2 regions of the Micromonospora rifamycinica genome follow, and region 1 is predicted to be linked to the other one. Evidence: riboswitches for the same ligand, from Rfam matches in the RefSeq annotation. Region 1 holds a riboswitch; the other holds the start of a gene.
The links. A riboswitch is a leader RNA that binds a small molecule or an ion and turns the genes downstream of it on or off. The one in region 1 is predicted to bind cobalamin.

Region 1 (4,408 bases):
GCTTGCCCTCCAGCTTGGCCGCCCACTCGCGCAGCGCCGGGGGTGCCGCCACGTCGCCGCGGGCGACGGCCGGCCAGGCACTCTCCATCATCTCGTAGGTGACGCGCCCCCACAGCATCGCCCCGTTCTCGTCCATGAGCCGGGTGAAGAAGGCGTGCGTCTCGTCGTCCGCGATCCCCTCCTCGTGGTCGACACAACCGTCCAGGGTGACGTTGAGGCTGAAGGTCAGGATTCCCATGGCCGGCGAGTCTAGTGTCCCGACGTCGTCGGTCCGGGCACGATCGGCACCTCGGACCCGTGTCGGGGCACTGTCAGTGTGGAGACGCCGTGGCCGCAGCCCCGCCACGCGCCATCATCCGTAGCGCGAGAGTGGCCATGAGCCGCGCGGGCACCATGCACATCAGGACGGTGGCCACCTTGTTGCGGCCCCCGTCGACCACGGCCGGTCCGGTCCCCTCCAGCGCGGCGAGCACCGTGCGCGCAACCTGAGCGGGCTGACGCTTGTCACGGCCCGGCCGAGGGTTCATCGGCGTCTGGGTCTGCCCGGGACTCACCGCCACCACCCTGACGCCGCTGGCCCGGGTCTCGGCCCACAAAGCCCGGGTGAACGAGAGGACGTAGGCCTTCGAGGCCGCGTAGGCCGCCATGACCGGCGCCGGCGTGTAGGCGCCGGTGCTGGCGATGTTGACCACCGAGCCGTGTCCGCGGTGGACCATGCCGGCGACGAGGAGGGTGGTCAGCTCGGTCAGGGCACCGACGTTGAGGTCCACCAGTTGACGCAACCTGGTGGGGTCGCTGTCCGCCACCATCGCCCGCGAGCCCACGGCGGCGTTGTTGACCAGCACCTCCACCTCGACCCCCGCCTCGCGCACGATCTCCATCAGGTGGCGGGGAGCGCCGGGTCGGTCGAGGGCGAGCGCGACGCTCAGCACGGTGACGCCGTGCCGCTCACGCAGGTCGGCGGCGGTCCTCTCCAACTGCCCGGCGTCACGGGCGACCAGCACCAGGTTCGCCCCACGGCCGGCGAACTCGTCCGCGATCGCCGCGCCGATGCCGCTCGACCCGCCCGTGACGAGGACGTAGCGGTCCTTCATGTCGGATGCGGTTGTCATGCCGCTCACGCTAGACACTGACATCAGTGTCAAGGTCAAGATGCGCCGGGAGGTGCCCGTCGCTACACGGGACCTGGGGGAACGTGGTGAGCGGGTGCGGCCGTGCCCCGGGACGGCACGGCCAGGTCGGCGGGAGAGGCGGCACCGGACAGGTAGCTGTCCAGCATCGCCCGTCGCTGTCCGATCAGACGCTCCTGCTGGGCCAGCCGGTCACGGATCTGCCGGACCCGTTCGTACAGTGCGGAGCAGTCGCCGGTGGGGTGCCGGCCGCTGGAGCACGGGAGGATCTCCCGGATGACCTCCGACGGTACTCCGGCACCGTAGAGATCCTGGATGAAGGCGACCCGGAGCACCGCCTGCTCGTCGTACTCCCGGTATCCGTTGCCGAGGCGGACGGCGGTCAGGAGGCCCTGCTGCTCGTAGTAGCGCAGCGACCGGGCGCTCACGCCGGTGCGCCTGGCGAGTTCACCGATCCGCATCCGACCCCCCGGTCAACCCTGACATCCGTGTGAACGTCAAATCTAGCGCTGGCCACGCGACCCGTGCCGAGCTCCGTCTCCGGAGCCGTGACCGCTGTGCCGGGGCGTGGTCGACCTGTGTCGTCGAGGCGGGTTAGCATCGCCGACGGCACGATCGTGCGAGGTGCCCCGCGGGTGCGGGGAGAATCGGGAAGCCGGTGTGAATCCGGCACGGGCCCGCCGCGGTGACCGGGGAGCGACCGTCCAGGCGCGAGGAGCGCAGCCACTGGCCGTACGGCTGGGAAGGCGGACGGGTCGGCGTCGATCCGGGAGTCCGAAGACCGGCCTCGCGTCGACCGCCCACCCACCGGGGTGGGCCGAGCGCAGCGGGAGCCTGCCTGTGGAACTCTATGACGCCATTCATCGCCGCCGGGACGTCCGGGCGCAGTTCACCGGGGAGCCGGTGCCGGCCGACACCCTGCACCGGGTTCTCGACGCCGCTCATGCCGCACCCAGCGTCGGCTATTCGCAGCCGTGGGACTTCATCCTGGTGCGGGATCCGGCCGTCCGTCGCCGGTTCCACCGGCACGTACAGGCCGAGCGGGCGGCGTTCGCGGCCAGTCTGGACGGCGCGGCGGCCGAGCGGTTCGCCGGAATCAGGATCGACGGGGTGCTGGAGTCGACGCTGTCGATCGTGGTGACCTATGACCCCGGGCGCGGGGGTCCGGCCGTGCTCGGGCGGCACACCATCGCCGACGCCGGTCTGTACTCGGTCTGTCTGGCCATCCAGAACCTCTGGCTCGCCGCAACCGCCGAGGGGTGGGGTGTCGGGTGGGTGTCCTTCTACCGGGAGCCGTTCCTCGCCGAACTGCTGGGGGTGCCGGCCGGTATCCGGCCGGTGGCCTGGCTCTGCGTCGGCCCGGTCACCCACCTGGAGGCGGTGCCCGACCTGGAACGGCACGGGTGGCGGCGGCGCAGGCCCCTCGCCGAGGCGGTGCACCACGACCGTTGGCGGCAGCGGGTGGCTGATGGACCGAACAGCTAATCCAGGTACGCCTATGCGGCGGCTACCCTGGTGTAGCAGTGAGTTACTTCTCGATCACCGTGGGAGGAGTTTCCTGCGTACCACCGTCAAGGTTCTGGCCGCCTCCGCCCTTGCCACCGTGAGCCTCGCCGCTGCCGGGGCCGCCCCGGCCCTCGCCGCCGCCCCGGCGCCGTTCTGCGAGTCCGGCGCCTCGCAGTTCCTCTGCGACGCCAGCAGCACCGGCACGACGACCTGGAGCATCACCTGGTACTCCGGCAGCGTCGGCACCTTCACCACCGCCGGTCCGACCCTCTTCGCCGCCTGCCCGGCCAGCAACCTCGGGCACCCCGTGCGGGCCAGCTACAGCTACTACGACGGCAGCACCACCCAGTACAGCGGCACCACCCGGTTCATCTGCCGCAGCGGCCCCTGGCAGTGAGCCGTCCGGCGTACGCACGACTCACGCGTACGCCGGACAGGTTCCGGTACTCCAGGCCGCCGGAGTCACGGCGGCCGTCTCCACGGGACTGATCCGGCATGGCGTCGCGCGACCGAACGACGCCGTGCCGGAGGCTCCGCGGAATCCCTCGCCGCGACGGTCTGTCACGGGGTGTCCGGAGGTGACGTAGCGGACGTTCGTCGCCCGGTACCGTACGGGCGTGGGTAAGACCACGGTGCTCGATGAGTTGCGCCGCCGGGGTTTCCGCACCGTCGACACGGACTACGGTGGCCGGGAGCTGCCCGACGGGACCTGGGACGAGCACCGGATGAGCGGGTTGCTCGCTCGGCATCGCGAGTTGGTCGTGTCCGGGACGGTGGACAACCAGGTCCGCTTCTACCATCGCTTCCAGCACATCGTCCTGCTCAGCGCACCGTTGGAGGTCCTCCTCCGACGGGTCGCCCACCGGAGCAACCCGTATGGGAGGATGCCTGAGCAGCGCGCGGAGATCGCCCGGTACGTGCACACCGTGGAGCCGCTGCTGCGACGTGGCGCCACCGTGGAACTCGACGGCCGTCGGGAGGTTTCCGAGCTGGCCGATGCGGTCGAAAGCCTGGTCAGAGAAGCCGGACCGGGCTGCTCCTCAGCTGTCGTGACCAGTTCGCCCTGTCGCCGTGCATGTTCCGGTCGTAGTGACTCAGGCAGGCGTGTGCCAGTGCCCACTCGAACCCCTCGCGGGTGATCTCGATGGCCAGCACCCGCTCCTGTCCGGGCTTGGTGGCCCATCCGCAGCGGTACATCATCCACAGGAAGGACGGCTTGATCCACGTCATCCGGTCCCGCTTGAAGGGGGCCACGAAACGACCGGCCGACACCGACGGCAGGGCGATCTGCGGCGGGTACGCCTGGTAGACGGTGATGGTCGCAGCCGAGTAGCGAGCACGGATCTGACGTACGGGAGCGGACACCCGCCGATCCTCGACGACCAGGACCCGACCGGTCCACCGGATTCCGGTCCCTGCGACCGCGAGCGGGCCGATCTGAGCCGAGCCACGTCGAGCTGAGCCCGGCCGAGCCGAGCCGGCCGGACCGGCCCGTCGCCTCGACCGACCGCAGTGTCCGCACATGCCGCAGGAGGAGTGGCGCAGCTGTCTCCGGGGTGGCTCAGGCTGTCGACGAGTACTCGGCGTGCAGTGTGGCGTACGGCCGCCGTTGGTGGGGAGGGCAACGGTTCACGCCCATACCGATCTCGGCGCAGCAGTGTGTCTCCGGGGCGCGGTGTGCGGGACACTCCTCGGCCAGGGCACGGACCTGGTCGGCCTCCAGCTCGAACGCCTCGCGGCTGCCGGTGAGCACCAACGTGTCGGCGGCGACG
Region 2 (4,408 bases), 310 kb from region 1:
TCCCCGGACATCGTCTCGCGCTTGAACAGGTTGGACACCTGCGGCTCGATGCACTCGTAGCAGCCGGCGATCGACGCGATGGTGGCGGTCGGGGCGATCGCGACCAGCAGCGAGTTGCGCAGGCCGTGCGCCGCGATCCGGGTACGCAGCGCGGCCCACCGCCCGGCCTGGGCGGGCTCCACACCCCACAGGTCCGGGTGCAGGTCACCCCGGGCCGCCCGGGTCTGCGGGTACGCCGGGTGCGCGCCGAACCGTTCGGCGAGGTCGGTCGACGTCTCCAGCGCGGTCAGGAAGATCTCCTCCTGCACCCGGGTGGACAGCTCCCGGGCCCCGGCCGAGTCGAACGGCAGCCGCAGCGCGAACAACGCGTCCTGCAGGCCCATCAACCCCAGCCCGACCGGCCGCCAGCGCGGATTCGACGCCGCCGCCTGCTCGGCCGGGTAGTAGTTGACGTCGATCACCCGGTCCAGGAACACCACCGCCGTCCGCACCGTGGCGCGTAGCTTCTCCCAGTCGACGCCGCCGCCGGTCAGGTGCGCGCCGAGGTTGACCGAGCCCAGGTTGCAGACCGCCGTCTCGGTGTCGCTGTTGACCTCCAGGATCTCGGTGCACAGGTTGGACAGGTGGATCGTGTTGCCCGGGACGCCGGTCTGGTTGGACAGCCGGTTCGCCGGGTCCTTGAACGTCATCCACCCGTTGCCGGTCTGCGCCAGGGTCCGCATCATCCGCCCGTACAGGTCCCGGGCCTTCACCGTGCGGACCGCCTTCTTCTCGGCGACCCGGTACGCCGCGTCGAACGCCTCGCCGTACAGGTCGGGCAGCTCCGGGGCGTCCGACGGGTCGATCAGCGACCACTCGGCGTCGGCCTCGACCCGGCGCATGAACTCGTCGGGGATCCAGTTGGCCAGGTTGAGGTTGTGGGTGCGCCGGGCCTCCTCGCCGGTGTTGTCCCGCAGCTCCAGGAACTCCTCGACGTCCGGGTGCCACGGTTCCAGGTAGACGCAGGCGGCGCCCTTGCGCCGGCCGCCCTGGTTGACCGCCGCGACCCCGGCGTCGAGGGTCTTCAGGAACGGCACGATCCCGTTCGACCGGCCGTTGGTGCCCCGGATCAACGCGCCCCGGCCACGTACCCGCGTGAAGGAGATGCCGATGCCGCCGGAGAACTTCGACAGCTTCGCCACCTGGTGGTACCGCTCGTAGATCGAGTCCAGCTCGTCGCGGGGCGAGTCGACCAGGAAACACGACGACATCTGGGTGTGCCGGGTGCCCGAGTTGAACAACGTCGGGGAACTCGGCAGGTAGGCCAGCGACGACATCAGCCGGTAGAACCCGACCGCCTCGTCCGGCGTCCCGGACAGCCCGCAGGCCACCCGCAGCAGCCAGTGCTGCGGCGTCTCCACCACCAGCCGCGACTCGGGGTGCCGCAGCAGGTACCGGTCGGCCACCGTGCGCAGCCCGAAGTACTCGAACCGCAGGTCACCGTCCGGGTCGACGGCGTCGTCGAGTTGCCGTGCGTGCCGGGCCACGAACGCGGCCGTGTCGTCGGCGATCAGGCCGAGGCCGTGGGCGTACCGGACGGACTCGCTGAAACTCGTCACCGACTGCCCGCGCACCTCCTTCTCCACGAACCCGACCAGCAGCCGCGCCGCGAGCCGGGAGTACTGCGGCTCCGTGCCGATCAGCTCCGCCGCCGTCTGGATCGACAGCCTGTCCACCTCGGCCGTGGTCGCCCCGTCGTAGAGACCGTTGACCGTCGCGGTGGCCACCCGCAGCGGATCCACCTCGTCCAGGTCGGCGGCCCACCGGGCGACGGCCGTGACGATCCGGTCGACGTCCACCGGCTCGGTGCCGCCGTCGGGCCGGCGTACCCGCATCACCGGCCGGCGCGGCTCCACCTCGCCGGCACCGGGCGGGGGACTCTCCTGTACGACCGTCATGACCTCTCCTCGCCGTCACCGATGACCATCGGACGCGGGAGAACGCCAACGGGCGCGGCGCGACGGCCGACCCGGAACCTGGCGTCGGTCGTCCCGCGCGACCTCAGGCCGCCGCGCGCGGCAGCGCACGGCGCGCTGGCAGGTCTTCGGACTCGCGGGCCGGACCGGGGTCCACCGGTCGCCTACTGGCCGTCGCTTCCCAGACCTCGCGGTCCAGTGCTCGATGACGGCGGTCGTTCCCACTCACCGCTGCGGGGCAGTCCCGGATTTACACCGGGTTCCCTGTTGCCTCGACCGGACCACCGGGCCCGGCCGAACCAGCTGCGTGGCACACCATATATGGCGTAGCTGGGGGAGAGGCAACACTAGATGTCGCGGGGGCGTGTCGGATAACTCTCACCCGACCGCGCGGTGGCCCGCAGTGACGCCAGCAACCGCAGCGCGTCCGCGTCGGCGCTGCCGGGCTCGGCGGTGAAGACCAGCATGACCGGGCCGGGGCTGCCGGGCAGCGGATAGGTGTCCCAGTCCAGGAGTATGTCGCCGACCCCGGGGACCTGGAAGGTCTTGGTGCCGCTGACCGACTCGCGGACGTCGTGCCGGGACCACAGCCGGCGGAACTCGGCGCTGCGGATGCTCAGCTCACCGACGATCGCGGTGGCCCGGGGGTGGGTGGGGTCGGTGGCGACCGCGGCCCGCAACATGCCGATGTAGTCCAGCGCCTGCCGCTCCCAGGCCGCGCACCGCCGCGTCCGGGTCGCCGCCTCGTCGAACATCAGCAGCAGCATGTTGAGCCGGTCCGGCGGGTAGCCGTCCGGGTCGCCGAGCAGCGCCACCGCCCACGGGTTCCAGGCGAGCAGGTCCAGATGGCGGCCGAGCACCACCGCCGGGGTGTCCATCACCCGCAGCAGCCGCCGGGTACTCTCCGGCACCCGCTCCGGGCCGTGGTCCACCCGGGCCGGCACCGGCCGGCGGGCGGCCCGGGCCAGGGTGAACAGGTGGCGGCGTTCCCCGGCGTCGAGGCCGAGCGCGGCGGCGAGCGCGTCCAGCACGTCGTCGGAGGGGCGAACCTCGCGGCCCTGCTCCATCCGCTGGTAGTAGTCGGTGCTCAACCCGGCCAGCAGCGCCAGCTCCTCGCGGCGCAGCCCGGTGACCCGGCGTCGTCCGCCCGGCTCCAGGCCGACGTCGCGGGGGTGCAGCCGGCCGCGCCGGGCGCGCAGGAAGTCACCGAGCTCGCGGGCGTACGGATGGGTCATGTCGCCAGTGTGACGCGGCCCGGACCGGCGCGGGTAGGTCTGCGGGACCTAGGCAACCGGGTACGACCGGTCCCGCCCGGCCGGGCCGTAGCGTCGGTGACCCCATCCGACCGTCAGGGAGCAGCAGATGACCTGGACCGCCGACCACATCCCCGACCAGCACGGCCGCACCGCCGTCGTGACCGGCGCGAACTCCGGCCTCGGCCTGGTCACCGCCACCGCGCTGGCCCGCCGGGGCGCGCGGGTGGTGCTCGCCGTCCGTGACACCGCCGCCGGCCGGCGGGCCGCCCAGCAGATCGGCGGCGACGTCGAGGTACGCGAGTTGGACCTCGCCTCACTGGCCTCGGTGCGGGCGTTCGCGGCGGCCCTGGCCGCCGACCACCCGAGGATCGACCTGCTGGTCAACAACGCCGGCGCGGTACTGCTCGGCCCGCGCCGCACCAGCGCCGACGGCCATGAGCTGCACCTCGCCACCAACCTGCTGGGCCACTTCGCGCTGACCGGCCTGCTGCTGGGCAACCTGGCCGCGGCGCGGGCGGCCCGGGTGGTCAGCCTCAGCTCGATCGTCCACCGCAGGGCACACCTGGACTTCACCGACCTGATGATCGAGCGCGGCTACTCGGGCTCCACCGCGTACGGCCGGTCCAAGCTCGCCACCACCGTCTTCGGGGTCGAGCTGGACCGCCGGCTGCGGGCCACCGGGTCGCCGGTGCTCAGCGTGCTGGCCCACCCCGGTGTCACCCGCACCAACCTGACCCCGCGGGCCTGGTCCCACCAGGGCCGGCGCGGCCGGGTGCTGGCCCGGCTCAGCCTGCTGGCCACCCAGCCCGTCGAGCAGGGCGCGCTGCCCCAGCTGCGGGCCGCCACCGACCCGGCGGTACGGGGTGGCCAGTTCTTCGGCCCGGCCCGGTTCTTCCAGACCTGGGGTCCGGTCACCGAGGTCCGGTGCAGCCGGGAGGCCGCCGACCCCGCCGTCGGCCCTCGGCTCTGGACGGTGGTCGAGGAGTTGACCGGCGTCCGCTACCCCTGACACCGGGGCGCACTAGCATGGCTGCGGTCGGTGACGGCGGCGGAGACGAGGCGAGATGAGATGGCTCGGGCGGGTACTGGGCGGCGGGAACCGGCAGGTCCAGGAGGATCCGGTCCGGCAGGCGGCGCTGTCGGCCGAGGTGCGGCAGCGGTTCGGCACCCACCTGGCCGTCCGACCCGCCGACCAGG

Region 2: another riboswitch for cobalamin. It lies ahead of GA0070623_RS06845 (ribonucleoside-diphosphate reductase subunit alpha); the one in region 1 lies ahead of bluB (5,6-dimethylbenzimidazole synthase).

Annotation. Positions count from the first base shown of each region.
Region 1 covers NZ_LT607752.1:1,965,236-1,969,643, reverse strand. Annotated here, with positions in the region: gene GA0070623_RS08040 (dihydrofolate reductase family protein) at 1-238, opposite strand, end outside; gene GA0070623_RS08035 (SDR family NAD(P)-dependent oxidoreductase) at 312-1,112, opposite strand; gene GA0070623_RS08030 (MerR family transcriptional regulator) at 1,175-1,591, opposite strand; cobalamin riboswitch at 1,736-1,934, shown strand; gene bluB (5,6-dimethylbenzimidazole synthase) at 1,971-2,615, shown strand; gene GA0070623_RS08020 (hypothetical protein) at 2,734-3,033, shown strand; partial or broken gene GA0070623_RS08010 (DUF4291 family protein) at 3,657-4,001, opposite strand; gene GA0070623_RS08005 (hypothetical protein) at 4,198-4,408, opposite strand, start outside.
Region 2 covers NZ_LT607752.1:1,654,900-1,659,307, reverse strand. Annotated here, with positions in the region: gene GA0070623_RS06845 (ribonucleoside-diphosphate reductase subunit alpha) at 1-1,937, opposite strand, end outside; cobalamin riboswitch at 2,058-2,274, opposite strand; gene GA0070623_RS31355 (helix-turn-helix transcriptional regulator) at 2,303-3,190, opposite strand; gene GA0070623_RS06835 (oxidoreductase) at 3,318-4,220, shown strand; gene GA0070623_RS06830 (hypothetical protein) at 4,276-4,408, shown strand, end outside.